Regions from separate parts of the Bacillus sp. C28GYM-DRY-1 genome, predicted to be linked through region 2. Evidence: predicted binding sites of a transcription regulator. Region 2 holds the regulator's gene; the other holds the start of a gene.
The links. Region 2 encodes Rex, which represses fermentation and respiration genes when NADH is low (regulators of the CRP and FNR family bind a similar motif). Its sites were predicted from a motif close to TTGTGAAATATTTCACAA; they were not measured.

Region 1 (6,033 bases), on a different contig from region 2:
ATGTAGGAGACGAACAGCAGCATTTACATCATATGACGATCACGTATGAGGGAGGAACTCACGCATGAACATTGCGGAACAAATGAAGGACGTGCTGAAAGAAGAAATCAAAGCGGCCGTTCTGAAAGCGGGATTGGCTGAAGAAAGCCAGATTCCTAATGTCGTTTTAGAAACACCGAAAGATAAAACACATGGCGATTATTCAACAAATATGGCGATGCAGCTGGCAAGAATCGCAAAAAAAGCGCCGCGCCAAATCGCTGAAGAAATTGTCGCTCATTTTGATAAAGGAAAGGCTTCGATTGATAAATTAGATATCGCCGGTCCGGGTTTTATTAATTTCTATATGAACAATCACTATTTAACGAAGCTGATTCCGTCTGTGTTAGAAGCAGGGGAAGCGTACGGGGAAACGAACATCGGAAACGGTGAGCGAGTTCAGGTAGAATTCGTATCAGCGAATCCGACGGGAGACCTTCACCTTGGCCATGCGCGCGGTGCGGCTGTCGGCGATTCTTTGTGCAACGTGCTTTCAAAAGCGGGTTACGATGTGAGCCGCGAATACTACATTAACGATGCCGGTAACCAAATCAACAACCTTGCGCTATCTGTTGAAGTCCGTTACTTTGAAGCGCTCGGCTTGGAAAAAACGATGCCTGAGGATGGCTACCGCGGCGAGGATATCATTGCGATCGGAAAGCGCATCGCTGAGGAATACGGCGACCGTTTTGCCAAAGAAGAGGAAAGCGAGCGCCTCGCATTTTTCCGTGAATACGGTCTGAAATACGAGCTGGAAAAGCTGCGCAAGGACTTGGAAAACTTCCGTGTGCCGTTTGATGTGTGGTATTCCGAAACATCATTGTACCAAAACGGAAAAATTGACAAGGCGCTTGAAGCGCTTCGCGAAAAAGGCCATGTCTATGAAGAAGACGGCGCGACTTGGTTCCGTTCTACGACGTTTGGCGATGATAAAGACCGCGTATTGATTAAGAAGGACGGCACGTACACGTATCTGCTGCCTGATATCGCTTACCATAAAGACAAACTTGACCGGGGCTTTGATAAGCTGGTCAACGTTTGGGGCGCCGATCACCACGGCTACATTCCGCGTATGAAAGCGGCAATCGAAGCGCTGGGCTATGAAAATGGAACGCTTGAAGTAGAAATCATTCAGCTCGTTCACCTTTACAAAAATGGCGAGAAAATGAAAATGAGCAAACGGACGGGGAAAGCGGTAACGATGCGTGACCTGATTGAAGAAGTCGGCTTGGATGCTGTACGTTACTTCTTTGCGATGCGCAGCGCGGATACGCATATGGATTTTGACTTAGATCTTGCTGTATCAACATCTAACGAAAACCCTGTGTATTATGCACAATACGCACATGCCCGTATTTGCAGCATGCTTCGCCAAGGGGAAGAGCAGGGACTTAAGCCGGCGGCGGATCTTGATTTCAGCCATATTCAATCAGAAAAAGAATATGACCTGCTGAAAACGATCGGCAGCTTCCCAGAGGCAGTGGCGGAAGCGGCGGAAAAACGAATTCCGCACCGTGTCACAAACTATATTTATGATCTGGCTTCTGCTCTGCACAGCTTCTACAATGCAGAGAAAGTTATCGATCCTGAAAATGAAGAGAAAAGCCGCGCGCGCCTAGCTTTAATGAAGGCAACGCAAATTACGCTGAACAATGCGCTTCAGCTGATCGGCGTATCGGCTCCGGAAAAAATGTAATCATATCAAAGGGCAAAGTCTTCGGGCTTTGTTCTTTTTTTATGCGTAAAACGTGTGATGTAATTCACAATCCTGTTTGCTGAGTTTTTGTATGATAAGACTGATTATTGAATCATTGAAAGGGGCAAGCCAAATGATCAACCGTCAACACATTCAATTATCGTTACAGTCATTAAGCTTGGTGGCAGGGTTTATGGTTTGGGTGCTGATTTCATCACTCATTTCCCAAATTACATTAGATATTCATTTAACCAAAGGCGAGATTTCTTTGGTGACGGCGATTCCCGTTATCCTTGGGTCGCTTCTCCGCATTCCTTTAGGGTATTTGACGAACAGGTTTGGCGCGCGGCTGATGTTTATGATCAGCTTCATCTTGCTCTTGCTTCCGGTGTTTTGGATCAGTATCGCGGATTCTCTGTTTGATTTAATCGCGGGCGGTTTCTTCTTAGGAATCGGGGGAGCGGTATTCTCCATTGGGGTGACATCCCTTCCGAAATATTATCCGAGAGAAAAGCACGGTGTCGTCAATGGGATTTACGGTGCAGGAAACATCGGGACCGCCATTACTACATTTGCAGCGCCGGTTATCGCACAAGCTGCGGGATGGAAAGCAACCGTGCAGATGTATATGGTTCTGCTGGCAGTTTTCGCATTGCTGCACGTATTGTTCGGCGACCGGCATGAGAAGAAAGTGAATGTTTCGGTAAAAACACAAATCAAAGCCGTTTATCGAAATCATATCCTATGGTTTCTGAGCCTTTTTTATTTTATTACGTTTGGCGCCTTTGTCGCCTTCACCATCTATCTGCCGAACTTTTTAGTGGAATACTTTGGGCTGAATCCTGCGGACGCCGGTTTGCGGACAGCTGGCTTTATTGCCGTCTCCACGCTGCTCAGGCCTGTAGGCGGACTCTTGGCTGATAAAGTGAGCCCGCTCCGCATTTTGATGGTCGTTTTTGCGGGACTTACATTATCAGGAATTGTCTTATCGTTCTCGCCGACGATCGGCCTTTATACGTTTGGGTCATTGACGGTGGCGGTCTGCTCAGGCATAGGAAACGGGACCGTTTTTAAACTGGTGCCTTTCTATTTTTCAAAGCAAGCGGGGGTTGCCAATGGGATTGTGTCTGCCATGGGAGGATTAGGCGGTTTTTTCCCTCCGCTGATATTGGCGAGTGTTTATCAAGCAACAGGCCAATACGCGATCGGTTTTATGGCGCTTTCTGAAGTGGCGTTAGCAAGCTTTGTCCTTGTCATATGGATGTATTGGCAGGAAAGAATGAAAACGCACACGGAGAGAAACAGTCAGAGCGTCAACTAAAACTGGGCATTCACAAGATTGTTAGTTTTTTCTGGATGAGGGCAAATCAATTCACGTTACAATAAATACACAACGTGATTTTCTTCGAGGTGAGCTCATGAATTTTCTCTCTGTTCGACCATCTGACAGTGATCTTATTTCCAGCGATCTGCATGATTTGCTGGAATCGATTAGTACGAAAAGAAAAATGGAAAAACACACGTATTTGTTTCGGGAAGGAATGGATGCAGAAGAGCTTTATCTGATTCAATCAGGACTCATTGAAATCGGCAAGCTGACATCTGACGGAAAAGACCTGACACTTAGAATCTGCCAAAAGCATGATATCGTCGGGGAATTAACACTTTTCACTGAAGAACCAAAATATATGCTCAGTGCAAGAGTGCTAGAGGATGGCGAGGTGCTCGTCATTAATAAAAACAAGCTGGAAAAGGAATTAATCCACAATGGTGCTTTGACATTTGAATTTATGAAATGGATGAGCACGCACCTCCGGAAAATCCAGTCCAAAATAAGGGATCTGCTTCTTCACGGCAAAAAGGGGGCGCTCTACTCCACCCTTATTCGCTTATCAAACAGCTACGGTGTGCAACGAAGTGACGGCATTCTGATTAATATAGTGCTGACAAATCAAGATTTGGCAAAGTTTTGTGCAGCGGCAAGGGAGAGCGTCAACCGTATGCTTGGGGACCTCCGCAAACAAGGGGTAATTTCGATAGAAGATTCCGGGAAAATTATTTTGCATAAACGGGACTTTTTGCGATGCGAGATTGAGTGTGAAAACTGTCCGCTAGAGATTTGCAATATTGACTGAAAAACCAAGGGCCGCCGGCGGTCCTTGGTTTTTTATCTAGTGATAAACATACACATGACGGCAAAAAAGAAGCAGGCATTCACGATTTCCAGAATGCCGATCGTTTTAACGGTCCAGTCTCTTCCGTGAAAAAACCATGCCCGCAAACTGCTTGGGATAAAAGCGAGAAATGCCCATCCTGCTCCAAGAAGAGCGGATAAAAAGGGAAGCAGCAGGTGACATCCCCATGACCAGTATGCAAATACGCTGTTTTTTCTCTCACGTATCACCGACTTCACATAAAAGGAACTTCCGATAAAAAATAAAGCAGATTGAGAAAAAATAAACCAACCCCACTCGTCAAGGGTTCCCATCCCCAGCCAGCAGCTCGCAAGCCCGCCTGAACAAAAGAACAAGACACCCGCAATATCGTTCACTAGCGCCCGTTCGTTTTTTCGGCGGGAATAATACATATGAATGAGAAACAGCGGCAATAAAGAAACGCCGACCCAGATGAGTGGTGGCTTATGAAAGACAGGAATCATCAAAAAGCAGCAGGCCGGAACACCGTAATAATATATCCACTTTAGATAGGATTTGATCTGCTTTTTTTTCAAAGCAAGCGTGATGGGATAAACCGCCAAGTAAAGGAAAAGCCAGCCTAGGAAGAGCGGAATATGCCAGAAAACGGGGCCTCCCTTGACCATCCCGAGTGAAAATGGGATCAGCAGCATTGCCCATGCGCCGTGCTGCTTCGGAATCAGCGCTTTCATCGAAATCCTCCTTTTTATTTCATTATAAATGCAGACATGCTCCCGATAAGTGACATTCATCATACAAGATGTGAATTACATCACTGCTGGACAGGCTCAATCGGGCTAGACTAAAGCTATCCTTAACACAGGAGGCTTTCCTATGAATCAGTGTGACTATTTATTATTTCTGAAACAACTTCCTATGTTTAATGAAGTGCCTCTATCCATTGTCGAAACCTTGCTGAAAAACGGGACGTTTATCAGCGGAACATCTGATCATTCTCTATCCTTTCTTCATTCTCAATCCGTATATATTGTATTAAAAGGCAGTGTCCGTTTTATGGACAGCAGGCTCCCTGACGGATCGAAAACCGTTGCGCTGTGGGAGAAAGGCGATGTATTTCTGATTGATGAAAAAGGCGGGATGTATTTATCGCCTTTTATCTCAGTCAATGCCACTTCAGACATTCTGATTCTCAATATTCCTTACTACACATTTAATAAAATCATGTCTTACAATCCACAGCTGCAAATGAATTTTTTGGCCATGCTTCAGCAAAATGTCTTTTGGTCCTATCAATTATTTTTGCGTTATCTGCATACATCACAGGATGAAAATACCGAGCCCGGTTCTTAAACAGAGCCGGTTTTTTTGATCTTTGAATGAAAGGCGGCCATTGACTCAGGCGTCCCGCCTTCATCACATCCTGTGGAAGTCCTTCCTTTTGTGTGAACATTTTGTGAAAAAAACAAAGTGTGTGACATAGTTCACAAGGAAACAGGCTGTCTCTGTATATAGTGAACTTAGCATCACCTGACTCGGAAGGAGTGAACTTTTATGAAGAAAAAGAAAATGAGTCCGTTGTTTAGGAGATTGAACTATTTCTCTCCTATCGAACACCATTCAAATAAACATAGCCAAACCACTCGCGAAGACCGAGATTGGGAGAATGTATACAGAAACAGATGGCAGTACGACAAAGTCGTTCGCTCCACTCACGGCGTCAACTGCACGGGTTCCTGCAGCTGGAATATTTATGTGAAAAACGGAATTGTCACGTGGGAAGGACAAAACTTGAATTATCCATCAACAGGCCCGGATATGCCTGATTTCGAACCGAGAGGATGTCCGCGGGGGGCCAGTTTTTCATGGTACATCTACAGCCCGCTCCGTGTGAAATATCCATACGTACGCGGTGTGCTGATCAATTTGTGGCGGGAAGCACTGCTGGCCCATCAAAATCCATTGGATGCTTGGAAATCGATCGTTGAAAATCCTGAAAAAGCAAAATCCTATAAACAGGCAAGAGGGAAGGGCGGTTTTGTGCGCGCTGAATGGCCGGAGGTGCTGAAGCTGATTTCAGCCTCTCTGCTCTATACAGTCATGAAATACGGGCCTGACCGGAATGTCGGCTTTTCCCCCATTCCG
Region 2 (6,033 bases):
CCTCCTCAAATGTTTTAAGTATTGTTTATTTAAGAATTAGCCGATAACAGCTAAAATGTCGCTTTCACGTAAGATTAAGTATTCAGTACCTTCGTATTTCACTTCAGTACCTGCGTATTTTGAGAAGATAATGCGGTCGCCCTCTTTTACTTCTAAAGCAACGCGCTCTCCGCTTTCTAACACGCGACCTGAACCAGCTGCCACGATTTTGCCTTCTTGCGGTTTTTCTTTTGCAGAATCCGGCAACACAATTCCGCTGGCAGTTTTTTCTTCAGATTCTACGAGTTCAATGACAACGCGATCACCTAATGGCTTTAACAATGTAATAACCTCCTCAATAGTATGAATATGTAATTTTAGCACTCAGCACTAAAGAGTGCTAACACAATTCTTATAATAAAGAATCTCCCTTCCAATTTCAAGTGATAAGATAAAAAATTTTTCACGCTTACATGATTCTTTTCGCTCTCGTATCCGTTAGCTTTTTCACCCCCGTATCGATTATGTTACAATAGCTGTAGATGAACGAAACACACTTAACAAAGGAGTACATACCATTTGAGAAAACAGTATTGGTTTATTATCCTGACATATATCATCATGCAGTTTTCCGCATTAATCGGGATTCCCTTGTTATTTAAATTCGGTTATGCCGGAGGACAGCCTACCAAGGAGAATATGCTGCATGCCCAAGGATTATGGTCCGTCATCAGCTTTATCGTCTGTCTCGTTGTCGTTCTGCTCATTCTGAGAACTGTTCCGAAAGAAACGCTGCGCAACGGAAAGAAGGACTCAATCGGACTTTCTATCCTTTGGGCGATAGCCGGTTTTTTCATTGCCCTTTTCTCTCAAGGAATAGCAGGCTCTATTGAATATTATATATTCGGCATCGGAAGAGAATCAGAGAATACGCAAGCAATTCTAGATGTCATTCAGGCAGTCCCGCTCATGATTATGGTTTCTTCCGTCGTCGGTCCTATATTAGAAGAAATCATCTTCAGAAAAATCATTTTCGGCACACTGTATGAAAAAACAAATTTCTTCTTTGCCGGATTGATCAGCTCGGTTATTTTCGGTATTGTTCACGCTGATTTGAAGCATCTACTTCTTTATACCGCAATGGGCTTTACCTTTGCCTTTTTATATGCGAGAACAAAACGGATATGGGTGCCGATTTTCGCCCATGTCATGATGAATACATTTGTCGTCATCATGCAGCTTGAACCTGTTCAGAAGTACCTCGAACAGCAGAGCACACAAATGCAATTGATTATTGGAGGATTGTTTTTATGAGAAACCCGGTAGTTTGGGGAATGATCTATTTTGCCGTAGGGTGCATCTTTACTTATCTTGCCGCAAGCTCGCCAGGCAGCATGTGGTCATTTTACTCCATCCTGCTGATGGTGTTCGCCGCTTACAACATCAGCATCTCTTTTAAGATGTTCGCCTTTTCATTTAAAATCAAAAAGAACCAGAAATAAAGAAAATCCATTTCTCAATGAGAAATGGATTTTCTATTATTGCCCGGAAGACACGTCCTGATCGGCAGCACTGCTTTTCTGCGCTTTCCGATAGGCAGCCTTCGATATAAGAATACTGATTTCATATAAAATCAACAGCGGAACAGTGACCATCATATGAGACAAAAGCTCAGGCGGAGTAATCAGGGCAGCAATCACAAGCAGCGTAAAATACGCATACTTTCTAATTTTCGTTAAGAACATCGGTGTCACAATTCCAAGCCTGGTCAAAAACATGAGGATAACCGGCATTTGGAACAACAGTCCAAACGGAATCGTCAGCTGCAGAAGGAACTGAAAATATTCATTAATTCCGATCACCTGATTGACATTCAAATCCTGAGAAATCCGCTTCATAAAATCAACAACAAAAGGAAATAAAATATAATATGAAAAAGATAAGCCCGCTAAAAACAGCAAAATAGAGATCGGAATGTAGCTGAGCGTTACTTTGCGCTCTTTCTCATAGAGGCCTGGGCTCACAAAAGCCCAAAGCTGATAAAGAATAATCGGTGAGGTCAGGACAATCCCGATGATAAACGCGAATTGCATAAACACAAAAAGCGGGTCTGTCAGATTAAACGCATTAAGTGTAAGCTCCTTCGCTTCATCCGTTTTTTGCAAATAAACAATCATGGGCTTTGCTAAAAAAAATCCTGCGATAAAGAAAACGACAAATGCCAGCGCCACAACCAGCAATCGTTTTCGAAGCTCAGCAATATGCTCCAGAAGCGACATTTGATTCACTTTCATTCGTGTCATCCTAACTTACTGATCTTCTTTCTTTTTTTCCTCGTCATCACTCGTTAATCCTTTAGTAGCATTTTTGAATTCACGAAGTGTGTCTCCTGCAGCTTTCCCCAGCTCAGGCAGCTTTTTGGGACCGAAGATGATCAGAGCAACGATGGCGATAACAGCAAGGCTTCCAGGACCGATCGGCATATTTGGGCTCCTCCTTTCCCTCTATTCGATTTCCTCTAAAACTGAATAATGCTTCAAGAAATAAACCAGTGACTGAAGCTCTACAGCTAAATCTATATGATGAATTCGAATGTGTTCCGGCACATTCAAACGGGCCGGCGTAAAATTAAGAATTCCCTTGATTCCTAATGCGACCAATCTGTCTGTAATCAATTGAGCGGCAACTGCTGGCACTGTAAGAATGGCAACTGATTCATTTTTCACGTGTTGTTCAAGGTCGTCAAGGTTATAGACAGGCACGCCGCCTACCTCAGTTCCTATTTTACTCTCATTTATATCAAAAGCCATAGAAATTTTTGTGTTATTATTTTTTGTGAAATTATAGTGAAGAAATGCCGTTCCCAAGTTCCCCACACCAATCAAGATGACGTCTGTCATCTCATCCTGATCAAGCGTTTTTCGGAAAAATGACAGCAAATAATCCACATTATATCCGTATCCTTTTTTGCCAAGAGCTCCAAAATAGGAAAAATCCCTGCGAATCGTGGCAGAATCAACCTTTACGGCATCACTGAGTTCAGCGGATGATACACGCTGTTTTCCTGATGCATGCAGATTCTTTAAAAAGCGATAGTAAAGCGGCAGCCGTTTTGCCGTCGCCTGCGGAATTTTTGATTGATCCTTATTCATTTTTGGTCCTCCACATTATACTCGGATAGTTCTCTTTTAAAGTCACCGTTTTTCCCGCCTGTTTTCTCCAGCAAGAAAGTAGGACCGATGACCATTCCCTTATCAAGAGCCTTACACATATCGTAAACGGTAAGAGCGCACACCGATGCAGAAGTGAGCGCTTCCATTTCCACACCTGTACTCCCTTTCGTTTTGACCTGTGCTTTTATATGAAGTATAACTTCTGCTTCTTTTATTTGCCAGTCAAACGATATATCTACCCCGCTCAATGAAAGCGGATGGCACATCGGAATGATATTCGACGTTTGCTTTGCGGCCATAATGCCTGCCACCTGTGCAACAGCCAGTACATCTCCTTTGCCGATATCGTGACTTTGTATTTTCTCGTACACTTCATTTTTCATGTGTACGCTTGAAACAGCCGCCGCAGTACGGACAGTCGAAGATTTTTCGCTGATGTCCACCATCTGGGCTCTGCCCTGTTCATTAAAATGAGAAAATCCATTCATATTAAAACTCTCCTTAAACAGATCATACACTATTTTCTTCTCTATGTCTTATTCGGCCAATGTATTGTTTGCTGACTTCTGGTTCATAAGCTACACTTAACTTATTATAGCAGAGGTGAAATAATATGATGATCTTACAAGTTAATCAGCTGTCCAAATCATTTGGTGCTGATACTATTTTAAACAATATAAAGCTGGAAGTCAGAAATCGTGATCGCGTCGCCATTGTTGGAAGAAATGGCGCGGGAAAATCCACGCTGCTTAAAATTATCGCAGGCCAGCTTTCGTATGAAAAGGGCGAAATCATTAAACCAAAAGATATGACAATGGGATATCTCGCCCAGCATACGGGCTTGGTTTCTAAGCTTACCATAAAAGAAGAGCTGCTGACTGTTTTTGACCACTTAAAAGAAATGGAAAAGGATATGCGGGCTATCGAAGAAAAAATGGCGGCAGCTGACCCTGGTGAACTGGAAAGCATCATGAAAACGTATGACCGGCTTCAGCAGGAATTCAAAGATAAAGGTGGCTATCAATATGAAGCGGATGTCAGATCTGTGCTTCATGGACTTGGTTTCAGCCATTTTGACGATTCAACACAGGTGCAAAGCCTCAGCGGGGGGCAGAAAACAAGGCTGGCCCTCGGTAAGCTTCTGTTAACACAGCCTGATTTGCTCATTCTCGATGAGCCGACAAACCATCTCGATATTGATACGTTAACCTGGCTTGAACATTATTTGCAAGGCTATTCAGGCGCCATTCTCATTGTTTCGCATGACCGCTACTTTTTGGACAAAGTAGTAAACCAAGTATACGAGGTATCAAGAGCTGAAAGCAAAAAATATCACGGCAACTACAGTACTTATCTCGACCAAAAAGCCGCGCAGTATGAAAAAGATCTTAAAGTGTATGAAAAGCAGCAGGATGAAATCGCAAAGCTTCAGGACTTTGTAGACCGAAATCTAGCGAGAGCTTCTACCACCAAAAGAGCGCAAAGCCGACGAAAGCAGCTGGAACGAATGGAAGTCATGTCAAAACCGCTCGGCGATGAAAAATCCGCAAACTTTCATTTTAATATTACAAAACAGAGCGGAAATGAAGTTCTGCGCGTTCAGGATCTCACAATCAGCTATGAAAACCAGCCGCCGCTTTTAACAGAAGTGTCGTTCATGCTCACAAGAGGAGAAAGCGCCGCGCTTGTCGGCCCTAACGGAATCGGTAAATCGACATTGCTGAAAACATTAATGGACACCCTAAAGCCAGATCAAGGAACAATTTCATACGGTTCAAATGTCAGTGTCGGCTACTATGACCAGGAGCAGGCTGAGTTAACTTCTTCTAAGCGTGTCCTTGATGAGCTTTGGGATGAGTACCCCGGTCTTCCTGAGAAAGAAATCCGAACTTGTCTCGGAAATTTCTTATTCTCGGGAGATGATGTACTGAAACCCGTCCATTCACTGAGCGGGGGTGAGAAAGCAAGATTGGCCCTTGCTAAGCTGATGCTTCAAAAAGCCAATTTTCTCATCCTTGATGAACCGACGAACCATCTGGACTTGGACAGCAAAGAAGTTCTCGAAAACGCGCTGATTGATTATCCTGGTACACTGTTATTTGTCTCACATGACAGATATTTTATTAACAGAATCGCCACAAGAGTATTGGAGCTTTCTCCAAACCATATAGAGGAGTATCTGGGAGATTACGATTATTATACCGAGAAAAAAACAGAGCAGTTTGAATTGGAGAAAATGAATCAGCAAGAGGAAATCGAAAAAACGCCTGCTTCGGTTAAGTCTGACTCAAAACGTTCATATGAAGAAGAGAAAGAATGGAAAAAGAAAGAACGTCAACGGCTCCGTCGGATTGAAGAAATTGAAACCACTGTTCAAACCATTGAAGAAAACATTAGTCATAATGATGAATTGCTATGTGATCCTGAAGTCTATCAAGACCATGAAAAGGTACAAGCGATCCATGCAGACAATGAAAAACTCAATCAAGAGCTGGAATCTCTTTTGTCCGAATGGGAAGAACTATCCACAGAAGAAGGTTAAAAAGTCAAGCACCTCTTTTTAGAGGTGCTTTTTTATCCACAGAAATTTACCCTATAAACAAACAAAGTAAGCGCTTTATACACATTACCCACAAAATATTCTGAATTTATCCACTTTATCAACAGTGACTTCAGCCCTTTATCTATCTATATCTCTATAATTACTCACAGATATGTGGATAAATTGTGAATTATCTGTTAATAACAGGTGAAAAGTCTCACGCTATGATCTCGTGAGACTTTGATAAGAAGTCAATTCAAGGCCGGGCTGGCCATTCATATCATATGCACCGCGAATTCCCTTTTCAAAAGCAATTGTACCAGCCGCCGCAATCATCGC

Region 1: the regulator Rex is predicted to act here: its motif matches at 4,691-4,708, upstream of Q3W56_RS16440 (YwiC-like family protein).

Annotation. Positions count from the first base shown of each region.
Region 1 covers NZ_JAUMKF010000019.1:53,992-60,024, reverse strand. Annotated here, with positions in the region: gene Q3W56_RS16460 (YwiB family protein) at 1-68, shown strand, start outside; gene argS (arginine--tRNA ligase) at 65-1,735, shown strand; gene narK (nitrate transporter NarK) at 1,869-3,056, shown strand; gene fnr (fumarate/nitrate reduction transcriptional regulator Fnr) at 3,154-3,870, shown strand; gene Q3W56_RS16440 (YwiC-like family protein) at 3,903-4,622, opposite strand; gene Q3W56_RS16435 (cyclic nucleotide-binding domain-containing protein) at 4,765-5,241, shown strand; gene Q3W56_RS16430 (nitrate reductase subunit alpha) at 5,443-6,033, shown strand, end outside.
Region 2 covers NZ_JAUMKF010000004.1:183,734-189,766, forward strand. Annotated here, with positions in the region: gene groES (co-chaperone GroES) at 37-321, opposite strand; gene Q3W56_RS06505 (CPBP family intramembrane glutamic endopeptidase) at 559-1,293, shown strand; gene Q3W56_RS06510 (YdiK family protein) at 1,290-1,481, shown strand; gene tatC (twin-arginine translocase subunit TatC) at 1,518-2,282, opposite strand; gene tatAY (sec-independent protein translocase protein TatAY) at 2,289-2,462, opposite strand; gene Q3W56_RS06525 (redox-sensing transcriptional repressor Rex) at 2,484-3,131, opposite strand; gene moaC (cyclic pyranopterin monophosphate synthase MoaC) at 3,128-3,640, opposite strand; gene Q3W56_RS06535 (ABC-F family ATP-binding cassette domain-containing protein) at 3,766-5,694, shown strand; gene tsaD (tRNA (adenosine(37)-N6)-threonylcarbamoyltransferase complex transferase subunit TsaD) at 5,917-6,033, opposite strand, start outside.